DNA from 3 places in the Rhodococcus sp. NBC_00294 genome. Region 1 is predicted to be linked to each of the others. Evidence: riboswitches for the same ligand, from Rfam matches in the RefSeq annotation. Region 1 holds a riboswitch; each other region holds the start of a gene.
What was found. Region 1 has a riboswitch for S-adenosylmethionine ahead of OHB23_RS17210 (bifunctional o-acetylhomoserine/o-acetylserine sulfhydrylase). Riboswitches for the same ligand answer to the same signal wherever they lie in the genome.
Positions count from the first base shown of each region.

Region 2: another riboswitch for S-adenosylmethionine. It lies ahead of OHB23_RS02645 (aminotransferase class V-fold PLP-dependent enzyme); the one in region 1 lies ahead of OHB23_RS17210 (bifunctional o-acetylhomoserine/o-acetylserine sulfhydrylase).
Region 3: another riboswitch for S-adenosylmethionine. It lies ahead of OHB23_RS18835 (amino acid ABC transporter permease); the one in region 1 lies ahead of OHB23_RS17210 (bifunctional o-acetylhomoserine/o-acetylserine sulfhydrylase).

Region 1 is NZ_CP108043.1:3,692,910-3,696,179, forward strand. It holds gene OHB23_RS17205 (MFS transporter) at 1-684, opposite strand, end outside; SAM riboswitch class IV at 981-1,099, shown strand; gene OHB23_RS17210 (bifunctional o-acetylhomoserine/o-acetylserine sulfhydrylase) at 1,326-2,681, shown strand; gene metX (homoserine O-acetyltransferase MetX) at 2,678-3,270, shown strand, end outside.
Region 2 is NZ_CP108043.1:562,872-566,141, forward strand. It holds gene OHB23_RS02635 (YbaK/EbsC family protein) at 1-220, shown strand, start outside; gene OHB23_RS02640 (hypothetical protein) at 224-640, opposite strand; gene OHB23_RS02645 (aminotransferase class V-fold PLP-dependent enzyme) at 773-2,026, opposite strand; SAM riboswitch class IV at 2,090-2,205, opposite strand; gene OHB23_RS02650 (Pls/PosA family non-ribosomal peptide synthetase) at 2,369-3,270, shown strand, end outside.
Region 3 is NZ_CP108043.1:4,037,163-4,040,432, forward strand. It holds gene OHB23_RS18830 (amino acid ABC transporter ATP-binding protein) at 22-804, opposite strand; gene OHB23_RS18835 (amino acid ABC transporter permease) at 801-1,757, opposite strand; SAM riboswitch class I at 1,927-2,023, opposite strand; gene OHB23_RS18840 (GGDEF domain-containing protein) at 2,278-3,270, shown strand, end outside.

The sequences.
Region 1 (3,270 bases):
CAGACCGGCCACGTCCGTCAATGTCGTGGCGATGTAGGTGTACACGGCGAACATGCCGCCGAAGCCCACCATGCCCACGAAGAGGGTCATCCACACCTGCGTGCGCCGGAAGGCGCCCAGCTCGGTCCGCGGGTTCGTGGTGGGCATCGAGTCCAGTCGCGGCAGCCACACCGCGAGGGCGGTGACGGTGAGGGCACCGATGACGGCGACGATGCCGAACGCGCTGCGCCAGCCGAACGCCTGGCCGATCCACGTGGCCGCCGGCACACCGACGACATTGGCGACGGACAGTCCCATCATCACCATGGCCACCGACTTGGCACGCGCACCGGGATCGGCGAGGTGGGCGGCCACCAGCGCTGCCACACCGAAGTACGCGCCGTGCGGCAGTCCGGCGACGAAGCGGGAGGCCATCAGCTCGTGGAAGCTGGGCGCGAACACCGTGCCCAGGTTGCCGAGAGTGAACGCCACCATGAGGGCGAGAAGCAACGTCCGCCGCGGCACCCGCGCCGCGAGCGCGGCGATGACGGGCGCACCCACCACGACACCGACGGCGTAGGCGGAGATGAGGTGGCCGGCGCTGGGCTCGGACACCCCCATCGTGGTCGCCATCTCCGGGAGCAGGCCCATCGAGACGAACTCCGTGGTGCCGATGCCGAAACCGCCGAGCGCGAGCGCCAGCATCGCGACGCGTCGGCGGCGCACCCGCAGCCGATCCGCCGCGGGGTCCGCGGCAGCAGCGGGAAGGACGTCGAACGCGACGGAGGGGGGTGTCACGAGCTCACTTTCGGGTCTGCGCCCGTCGTCGATCGTTCATGATCGATTCAGAAGCGCTCGGGTGGTCAACGACGACGGGCGCCCCGAGAGGCGCCCGATCACCTGACCAGTCTGACCGTCGGCAGGATCATTCGCCAATCGAACGATCGTGAGTTCGGCCACCCTCGTGCCGTCGACACCCGACCCGCTACCATTCCCGCCAAGGTCATGAGTGCCAGCATCGAGCCCCGGCTTGCTGGCCGGCAACCCTCCAACCGCGGTGGGGTGCCCCGGGTGATGACCGGGTTACTCGGCCCGCACGGGCCGAGAGCAAGCGCGGGCCCGTCTCCTCGGGCCCACCGACCGACGATCTCGGAGGTACCCATGTTCTCCCACCGACTGTGTTGTAGCCGGCGATAGGCCCCGACCCTTCTCTCCACGAAGATCGGCTCGCCTACTGCGCTCTGCACACGGTGAGGTGCCTCTCGTGCTGCGGGCGTGGCGGCTGCCGACGTGGACCCCACTCGAGCACCCCACTCGAGCACCACCCCACGAGGAGCACGACACCCATGACCGATCACACTTCCGACACCGGTGCCACCGAGGGCGACGTCGTCGACGCAGCCGGAGCACCCGTCGAGGATCCGGCACTGAACTGGAGCTTCGAGACGCGGCAGGTGCACGTCGGACAGGTTCCCGACGTCACCACCCACGCGCGCGCCCTGCCGATCTACCAGACGACGTCCTACACGTTCGACAACACCGACCACGCCGCCGCGCTGTTCGGGCTCGCCGAGCCGGGCAACATCTACACCCGCATCATGAACCCGACGCAGGACGTCGTCGAGCAGCGCATCGCGTCGCTCGAGGGCGGCGTCGCCGCACTGCTCGTCTCGTCCGGACAGGCCGCCGAGACGCTGGCGATCCTGAACATCGCCGAGACCGGCGACCACGTCGTCTCCAGCCCCCGTCTGTACGGCGGCACGTACAACCTCTTCCACTACACGCTGCCCAAGCTGGGCATCACCGTGTCCTTCGTGGACGATCCGGACGACCTCGACCAGTGGGAGAAGGCCGTCCGCCCCGAGACCAAGGCGTTCTACGGCGAGACCATCTCCAACCCGAAGAACGACATCTTCGACATCCGCGGAGTGTCCGATGTGGCACACCGCCACGGCATCCCGTTGATCGTCGACAACACCGTGGCGACGCCGTATCTGATCCAGCCGCTGAAGCACGGTGCGGACATCGTGGTGCACTCGGCCACCAAGTACCTCGGCGGCCACGGCACCGCGATCGCCGGCGTCATCGTCGACGGCGGTGGCTTCGACTGGACACAGGGTCGCTTCACCAACTTCACCACCCCCGATCCCAGCTACCACGGTGTGGTGTTCGCCGATCTCGGCGCTCCGGCCTTCGCACTCAAGGCCCGCGTGCAACTGCTGCGCGACATCGGCGCGGCGGTCTCCCCGTTCAACGCGTTCCTCATCGGCCAGGGCATCGAGACACTGTCCCTGCGCCTCGAGCGACACGTGCAGAACGCGACGGCGGTCGCACAGTTCCTCGAGCAGCGCGAGGAGGTGACCAGCGTGAACTACGCCGGGTTGCCGTCCTCCCCGTGGTACGAGCGCGGACAGGAACTCGCCCCGCGCGGAGCGGGTGCCATCGTGGCGTTCGAACTCGCGGGCGGTGTCGACGCGGGCAAGCGTTTCGTGGATGCGCTGGAGCTGCACAGCCATGTCGCTAATATCGGAGACGTGCGTTCACTGGTGATCCATCCCGCGTCGACGACGCACTCGCAGTTGACGCCCGAGGAGCAGCTGGCCTCCGGAGTCACTCCGGGTCTGGTGCGACTCGCAGTCGGTATCGAGGGAATCGACGACATCCTGGCCGATCTGGAGAAGGGTTTCCGGGCCGCATCTTGACACTCGATCTCCACTCGCCTGCCCGTCCGTCGGCATTTCCGCCGGCGGACGGGCAGGTGGGCACCGTGCACATCGGCGACGTTCTCCTCGAGAGCGGACGCGTGGTTCCCGACGCGACGGTCGCCGTGCAGCGGTGGGGCGAGGTCTCGCCCGCGCGGGACAACGTCGTTCTCGTCCAGCACGCGCTCACCGGGGACTCGCACGTCACCGGACCGGCCGGACCGGATCACCCGTCGCCCGGGTGGTGGACCGGCATGGTCGGTCCCGGCGCACCCCTCGACACCGATCGCTGGTGCGTGGTGGCGACGAACGTGCTCGGCGGGTGCCGAGGTACCACGGGTCCCGCGTCGCTCGATCCGGACGGTGTCGCGTGGGGATCCCGATTCCCGGCCATCTCCATCCGCGACCAGGTGGCGGCGGAGCGCATGGTCGCCGACGCCCTCGGCATCGACCGCTTCGCGGCGGTCGTCGGCGGCTCCATGGGCGGTATGCGCACTCTCGAGTGGCTGGTCTCGTACCCGGACCGTGTCGCCTCGGCACTGGTGCTCGCCGTCGGTGCGCGCGCGTCCGCCGACCAGATCGGCACCCA
Region 2 (3,270 bases), 1.5 Mb from region 1:
CGTGGTCGAACACGCCACCGGGCAACCGGTGGGCGGGATCGCGCCCGTGGGCCACCCGACGAATCTGCCGACGTTCGTCGACACGGCGCTGGAACGCTTCGAACGGCTGTGGGCTGCAGCGGGTCACCCCGCGACCCTCTTCCGCACGACCTACCCCGAACTGCTGCGCATCACCGCCGGGCTCGCTGTGGACATGGGCCCCGAGACCCGCGAGGGCTGAGCCTCAGGACGCGCGCAGGCGCCGAACCTCCAGGGCGGGTACCACCTCGGTGGTGATCGCCCGGACGACGGACTCCCGCGTCTGCTCCACCACCGGACGCAGGGTCACGCCGTCCGCCACGTCGACCGTCACGATGTCGGCGACGAGGCCTGCCAGACCCGACGCGGTGCCGACGTACTGCAGCGTGCCGGGGCGAGGCTTGCTGTCCGACGCCAGCACCTCGCGGCGGGCGGTCCGGGCGTCGGCGGCGATGTGCACGTCGATGTCCACCACGACACGAGCACCGGGGTGCTCGGCCTTGAGGGTCGCGTAGCGGCTCTGGGCCTCGGAGAGATCGGCGGCGGAGAACCGGACGACGTCCGGGGAGGTACCGGAGACGCCGTCGAGGAAGACGAGGGAGTCGGAAGACACCGTGGTCATGAGTTGTCCAGTCAGTCGTGGGTGCAGCGGTGGCTGTGAGGTGAAGTGAGTCGCACGATCACCGGACCGGACAGGCGCTCGAGGTCGCACGGCAGAGGTCGACGTGTCGTCGACCCCACAACCTGCTCCTCGTCATGATGCTGATGCTAACGATCCGGTGGTGACGCGATCCCGCAGTGAGAGGCACGTCACACGCACCGCCTCCACGAACCGGTCGACATCGTCGGCGGTGGTCCCCAGCCCGATGCTCGCCCGCACGGCACCGTCGGCCGCGCCTACCCGCGAGAGGAGGGGGTGGGCGCAGAACTTCCCGGCCCGCACCGCGATGCCGTGATCGTCGGCCAGCGCGGTGGCGAGTGCACCCGCGTCGACACCGTCGACGGTGAAGGACACGATGCCGACGATGTCGGCGGAGTCGCTCCACAGGCGGAGGACCGACACACCGGCCAGAGCGGTGAGCCCGCCGAGCAGGGCGCCCGTGCACTCCTGATCGTGAGTGGCGATGGCACCGTGGCCGATCGCGCCGATCTCGTCGCACGCCGCGGCGATCGCGACGGCGCCGAGGAGATTGGGTGTGCCGGCCTCGTGCCGCGCCGGGGACGGCGCCCAGTCGATGTCGACCGACGCACCGAGGACGGACACGTGCCGGGTGGCTCCACCGCCCGCGAGGTACGGCTCGGCCACATCGAGCCAGTCACGCCGTCCCACGAGCACTCCCGCTCCGAAGGGCGCGTACAGCTTGTGACCACTGAAAGCCAGGTAGTCGATGCCCGCCGCGGTGATGTCCACGGCGCGGTGCGGAACGAGTTGCGCCCCGTCGACGAGGATGCGGGCACCGTGTCGGTGCGCCAGATCCGCGAGTCGATCGAGGGGCAGGACCTCGCCCGTCACGTTGGAGGCACCCGTGACGGCAAGCAGCGCAGCAGGTCTCGACGCGAGTTCGTCGCCGAGCCGAGTCAGAGTCTCCTCGACCGAGTCCGCCGATCGCACCACCCGGCGGTTCCGCCACGGCAGCAGATTCGCGTGATGCTCGATGTCCAGCACCACCGTGTCCCCGGGAACGCAGCCCGCCAGGAGATTCAGCGCGTCGGTGGTGTTCCGCGTGAACACGACCACGTCGTCGGGATCCGCGCCGCAGAAGCGGTGCACCGTGTTCCGGGCGGACTCGTACTCCCGGGTGCAGACCTGCGACTTGTGGCCGGCGCCGCGGTGCACACTCGCGCAGTGCGGCAACACCTCTCGTACTCGCTCGACCACCGCGTCGAGCGCGGGAGCGCTGGCCGCGTAGTCGAGATCGATGCTGCGAGTGGTGCGGCCGTCGGCACACGTCACCTGCTGGTCGCGGCCGTGCACGGATGCGATGGGGCGCTGCAGAACTGTGGTCATGATGAATCCCTCCGTCGAGGGATCGACGCACGGCACGAGGGCCGCGATCTGACGAGAGGCGTCGATCCGCGCTTGCCGCCTCCGTCGTCGGAGCGCGGCCAGGTCGTCACCCGGAGCACCCCACCGCGGAGGAGGGTTGCCGACCAGCGAGCCGGGGCTTGATGCTGGTACTCGTGACCTGGAAGCAGGATGGCAAACGGTCGCCCGAGTTGTCAACCGGTTCGCCGCACGCGCGCCTGGTCGGCGGAGTTGTTCACCAACCCGCAAACTGGGCGTGCAATAACGTGTCGTCACACCCGCCAGCGTTCCGTCGTCCCTGTTCGATGCGAGAGGCCGTTCGTCTTGTCACTGCAGACCCGTGTTCCCGAGGCCTACCTCCGTTCCTCCGTGGCGGCCCCGGTGCGCACCCTCGTCGACATCCTCGAGGACACCGCGCGGGCATTCCCTGATGCGCCGGCCATCGACGACGGCGACACCACCATCAGTTACAGCGAACTGCTCGACAACATCGACGAGGGCGCTCGGTGGCTGTCCCGACACGGCGTCTGCGCCGGCGATCGCGTCGGGGTCCGCATGCCGTCGGGCAGTTACTCGCTCTACGCGGCGATCCTGTCGGTCATCGCCGCCGGTGCGGCCTACGTCCCGGTGGACGTCGACGACCCGGACGAGCGGGCCGAGCTGGTGTTCTCGGAGGCCGGCGTCACCGCGATCATCGCGGACGGCGGCGTCACCCGAACCGACACCGCGGGGACCGGGCGCCCGGTCGGCCATCCCACACCCGACGACGACGCCTGGGTCATCTTCACCTCGGGCTCGACCGGCAAGCCCAAGGGCGTCGCGGTGAGCAATCGCAACGCGGCGGCGTTCGTGGACGCCGAGGCGCGACTGTTCCTGCAGGACCGACCCATGGGCCCGGGCGATCGGGTGCTGGCGGGGCTCTCCGTGGCGTTCGACGCGTCGTGCGAGGAGATGTGGCTCGCCTGGCGCAGTGGCGCCTGCCTCGTTCCCGCGCCTCGCTCCCTCGTACGCAGTGGCATGGACCTCGGCCCCTGGCTCGTCGCACGTGACATCAGCGTGGTGTCGACGGTGCCGACCCTGGCGGCGCTGTGGCCTCGCGAAGCGCTCGAGGACGTTCGGTTGCTCATCTTCGGCGGCGAGGCCTGCCCGCCGGATCTCGCTGAGCGACTGGCTGTTCCGGGCCGCGAGGTCTGGAACACCTACGGGCCCACCGAGGCCACCGTCGT
Region 3 (3,270 bases), 340 kb from region 1:
CGGGAGAGGTGTGCGTGGGAATCAGAGAACCCGGGAGAGGAACTCTCGAGTGCGACTGTGGGTCGGGGTGTCGAACACCTCTACAGGAGAACCCTGTTCGAGGACGACGCCGCCGTCCATGAACACCACGGTGTCGGCGACCTCGCGTGCGAAGCCGACCTCGTGCGTGACGATGACGAGCGTCGCGCCGTCTGCGGCGAGACCGCGGATGACATCGAGCACCTCGCCCACCAGCTCGGGATCGAGTGCCGAGGTGGGTTCGTCGAACAGGATCACCTTCGGGCGCAGCGCCAGCGCCCGGGCGATCGCGACGCGTTGCTGTTGTCCGCCGGACAACCGCCGCGGGTAGTCGTGCGCCTTGTCACCGACACCGACCCGCGACAGGAGTGCGAGAGCCTCGGGTTCCACCTCCGACCGCGGACGTCGCTGTGCGGACACGGGTGCCTCGACCACGTTCTCGAGCACCGTGAGATGCGGGAACAGGGTGAAGTTCTGGAAGACGAAGCCGATCTGCGAGCGCTGGCGCCGAATCTCCTTCGGCGTCAGTTCGTGCAGTTTCCGCCCTCTGCGGCGGTATCCCACGAGAGCACCGTCCACTCGGACGGATCCGGCGTCGACCTTCTCGAGGTGGTTCACCGTGCGCAGCAGAGTGGACTTGCCCGACCCGGAGGGTCCGAGAACGGCCGTGACCTCCCCCGGCCGCACGGTCAGGTCCACGCCTTTCAGGACCTCGAGAGCACCGTAGGACTTGTGCACTCCCCGTACCTCGACCGCATACCGCACAGTCTCGATCTCGGCGGTCATCGAGTTGCTCCCCTCGGTGACAGCGGCAGCGCAGCGATGCGCGAACGCAACTTCTGGATCGGCGTGAGCGGCACCGTGCGCAGTGCACCCTTGGAGTAGTGCCGCTCGACGTAGAACTGCACCACGGACAGGACGGACGTCAGAATTACGTACCAGACCGTCGCGACCATGAGCATCGGGACGACACGGCCGGTCCGTCCGTAGATCACCTGGACCTGATAGAACAGCTCGGCGATGGCCATGACCGAGACGATCGAGGTGCCCTTGAAGAGACTGATCACCTCGTTGGCCGCGTTGGGGAGGATTCCCCTCATGGCCTGCGGCAGCACGATCGCGAAGAATTCGCGTCGCTTCGGGATCCCCAGCGCCGCAGCGGCTTCGAGCTGCCCCTGATCGACCGAGATGATGCCGGCGCGCACGATCTCCGCCGAGTACGCCGCCTGATGCAGGGCCAGACCGATGATCGCCGCAGTGGACCCGCTGATGACACTGTTGACGTCGAACTCGACGAAGCTCGGTCCGAACGGAATGCCCAGGGACAAACGCTGATACAGGTAGGCGATGTTGAACCAGAACAGCAGTTGCACGATCAGCGGGATCGACCGGAACGCCCAGATGTAGAACCAGGAGATGATCTGCAGGACCGGGTTCTGCGACAACCGCGCCGCCGCGAGAGCGATGCCGAGTGCGAACCCGATGAGGGTGCCCCAGAAGGTCAGCTGGATCGTGAGCCACAGAGCAGTGACGACGGACCGCGCCGTGAAGTACTGAGCGAAGGTGCCCCAGTCCCAGCCGGCGTTGGTCACCAGCCCGTGGACGAACTGTGCGAGAAGGACCAGGGTCGCGACGGCGATGATCCACCGCCACGGGTGCACCGTGCGTGCGACGACGAGGTCGTGATCCGAGACGTCACCGGCGTCGGTGGCGACCGGTCGATCGTGGAGTTGAGTCACCGGCTGCACCGGTGCGTGAGGGCAGCGAACATCGCTGTGCCTTTCGAGAGGACGAAGTGAGGGACCTGGTCAGCGCCGCGTACAGGCGCAGCAGCACTCTCGACACGACTCGAGGTGCAGGCGCAGGACGTGCGGGCGTTGGCTCGTCACAGTGTTCATCGGCGGATCTCCTCCATCGGTCCTGGCGGTAGCACCCACACACTCGAACTCGAGGCGGGTTGCTGCGACGTCGACGAGCCAGGTCTCTCGGTCGCTCTGGATGGTGAGGAAAATGTAGCGCCGACGTCTCGAGACGTCAAATCGCACAACACTTTTCGGCTCAGTCGAGTTCGAATCACGATGACCGGAAAGGGTGACAACCGCACCGACCACGAGTTCGCGGTGGTCACGCGCCCGAGGTCTCACGGCCAGACGTGCGCCGGATCGCCGCGACGGAACCGTCCCGGTCGGTACATTCACGGGGTACACGGTGGAGGTCAGCCGACGACGGATCACCGGTGACGGGGACCGGGGTGCTCGCGTGACGCCACACATCGACAGAGCGCACCGCGGCGCGCGGACGTCGCTCACCGAGTCGCCTCTCGAGACACCCGCACGGCAGGTGCTCGACATCCGGTCGATCGCGATGGGAACGGCGATCACCGGTTCCGCCCTGTCACTGGGAGCGGGCTGGGTGGTGCCCGGGCTGTTCTTCCCCGGCATCGCCCCGATGCTCGCCACCGCTCTCGCCGTCGCTGCGGCCGTGGTGGGAGCCGGCATCATCTGGCGCTCGGGGCGGCTGACCGAACGCCAGTTCGTCGCCATGGGCATGGTGATGCTGTGCGGTACGACGTTCTCCGCGGTGGCGGTGACCGATCCGGCGGGTTCCCTCGCGATCGCCGCGCTGCTCACCATCGTCCCGGTGCTCTCCGCGGCCGCGTCGCCGCCCGCGATCGCGTGGTCGTTCACCGTGGCTGCCGGTGGAGCCGCCGTCGTCGTGTCGTTCGCCTCGGCAGGGTCTGCGGCCATCGCGTTCATCAGTGCCGGCGCGTCCCTGACCATCGTCGTCGTCCCCGTCGTGTTGGTGTGGGGCCTGCGGCGGTCGATGGTGCGGGTGAGTCACCGATTCGACGTGCTCGCGCGCACGGACGTCCTGACCGGCCTGTTGAACCGCCGGGGCGTACTCCCCCGTCTGACGGAACTGCTGGGTGCCGCGGCGTCGCGGCACGAATCGGTCACCACCCTCGTCATCGACATCGACAACTTCAAGGCCGTCAACGACACCCACGGACACACCCACGGTGATCGGACGCTGCAGTCCGTCGCGCGAGCGGTGGTGCTGGCGACTCCGGCGGGCGCCGTCGTCTCTCGTCTCGGCGGCGAGGAGTTCCTGGTCGTCGCCCGCGGTGCACGTACGGCCGATCTCGCGGACCGTGTCCTGCGATCGGTGCGCACACGGTGCTCGGTGACGGTGAGCATTGGCACCACGACGGCCGTGGCCACGGCTCCCGACGGCGCCGCGCTCGCCCTCGGC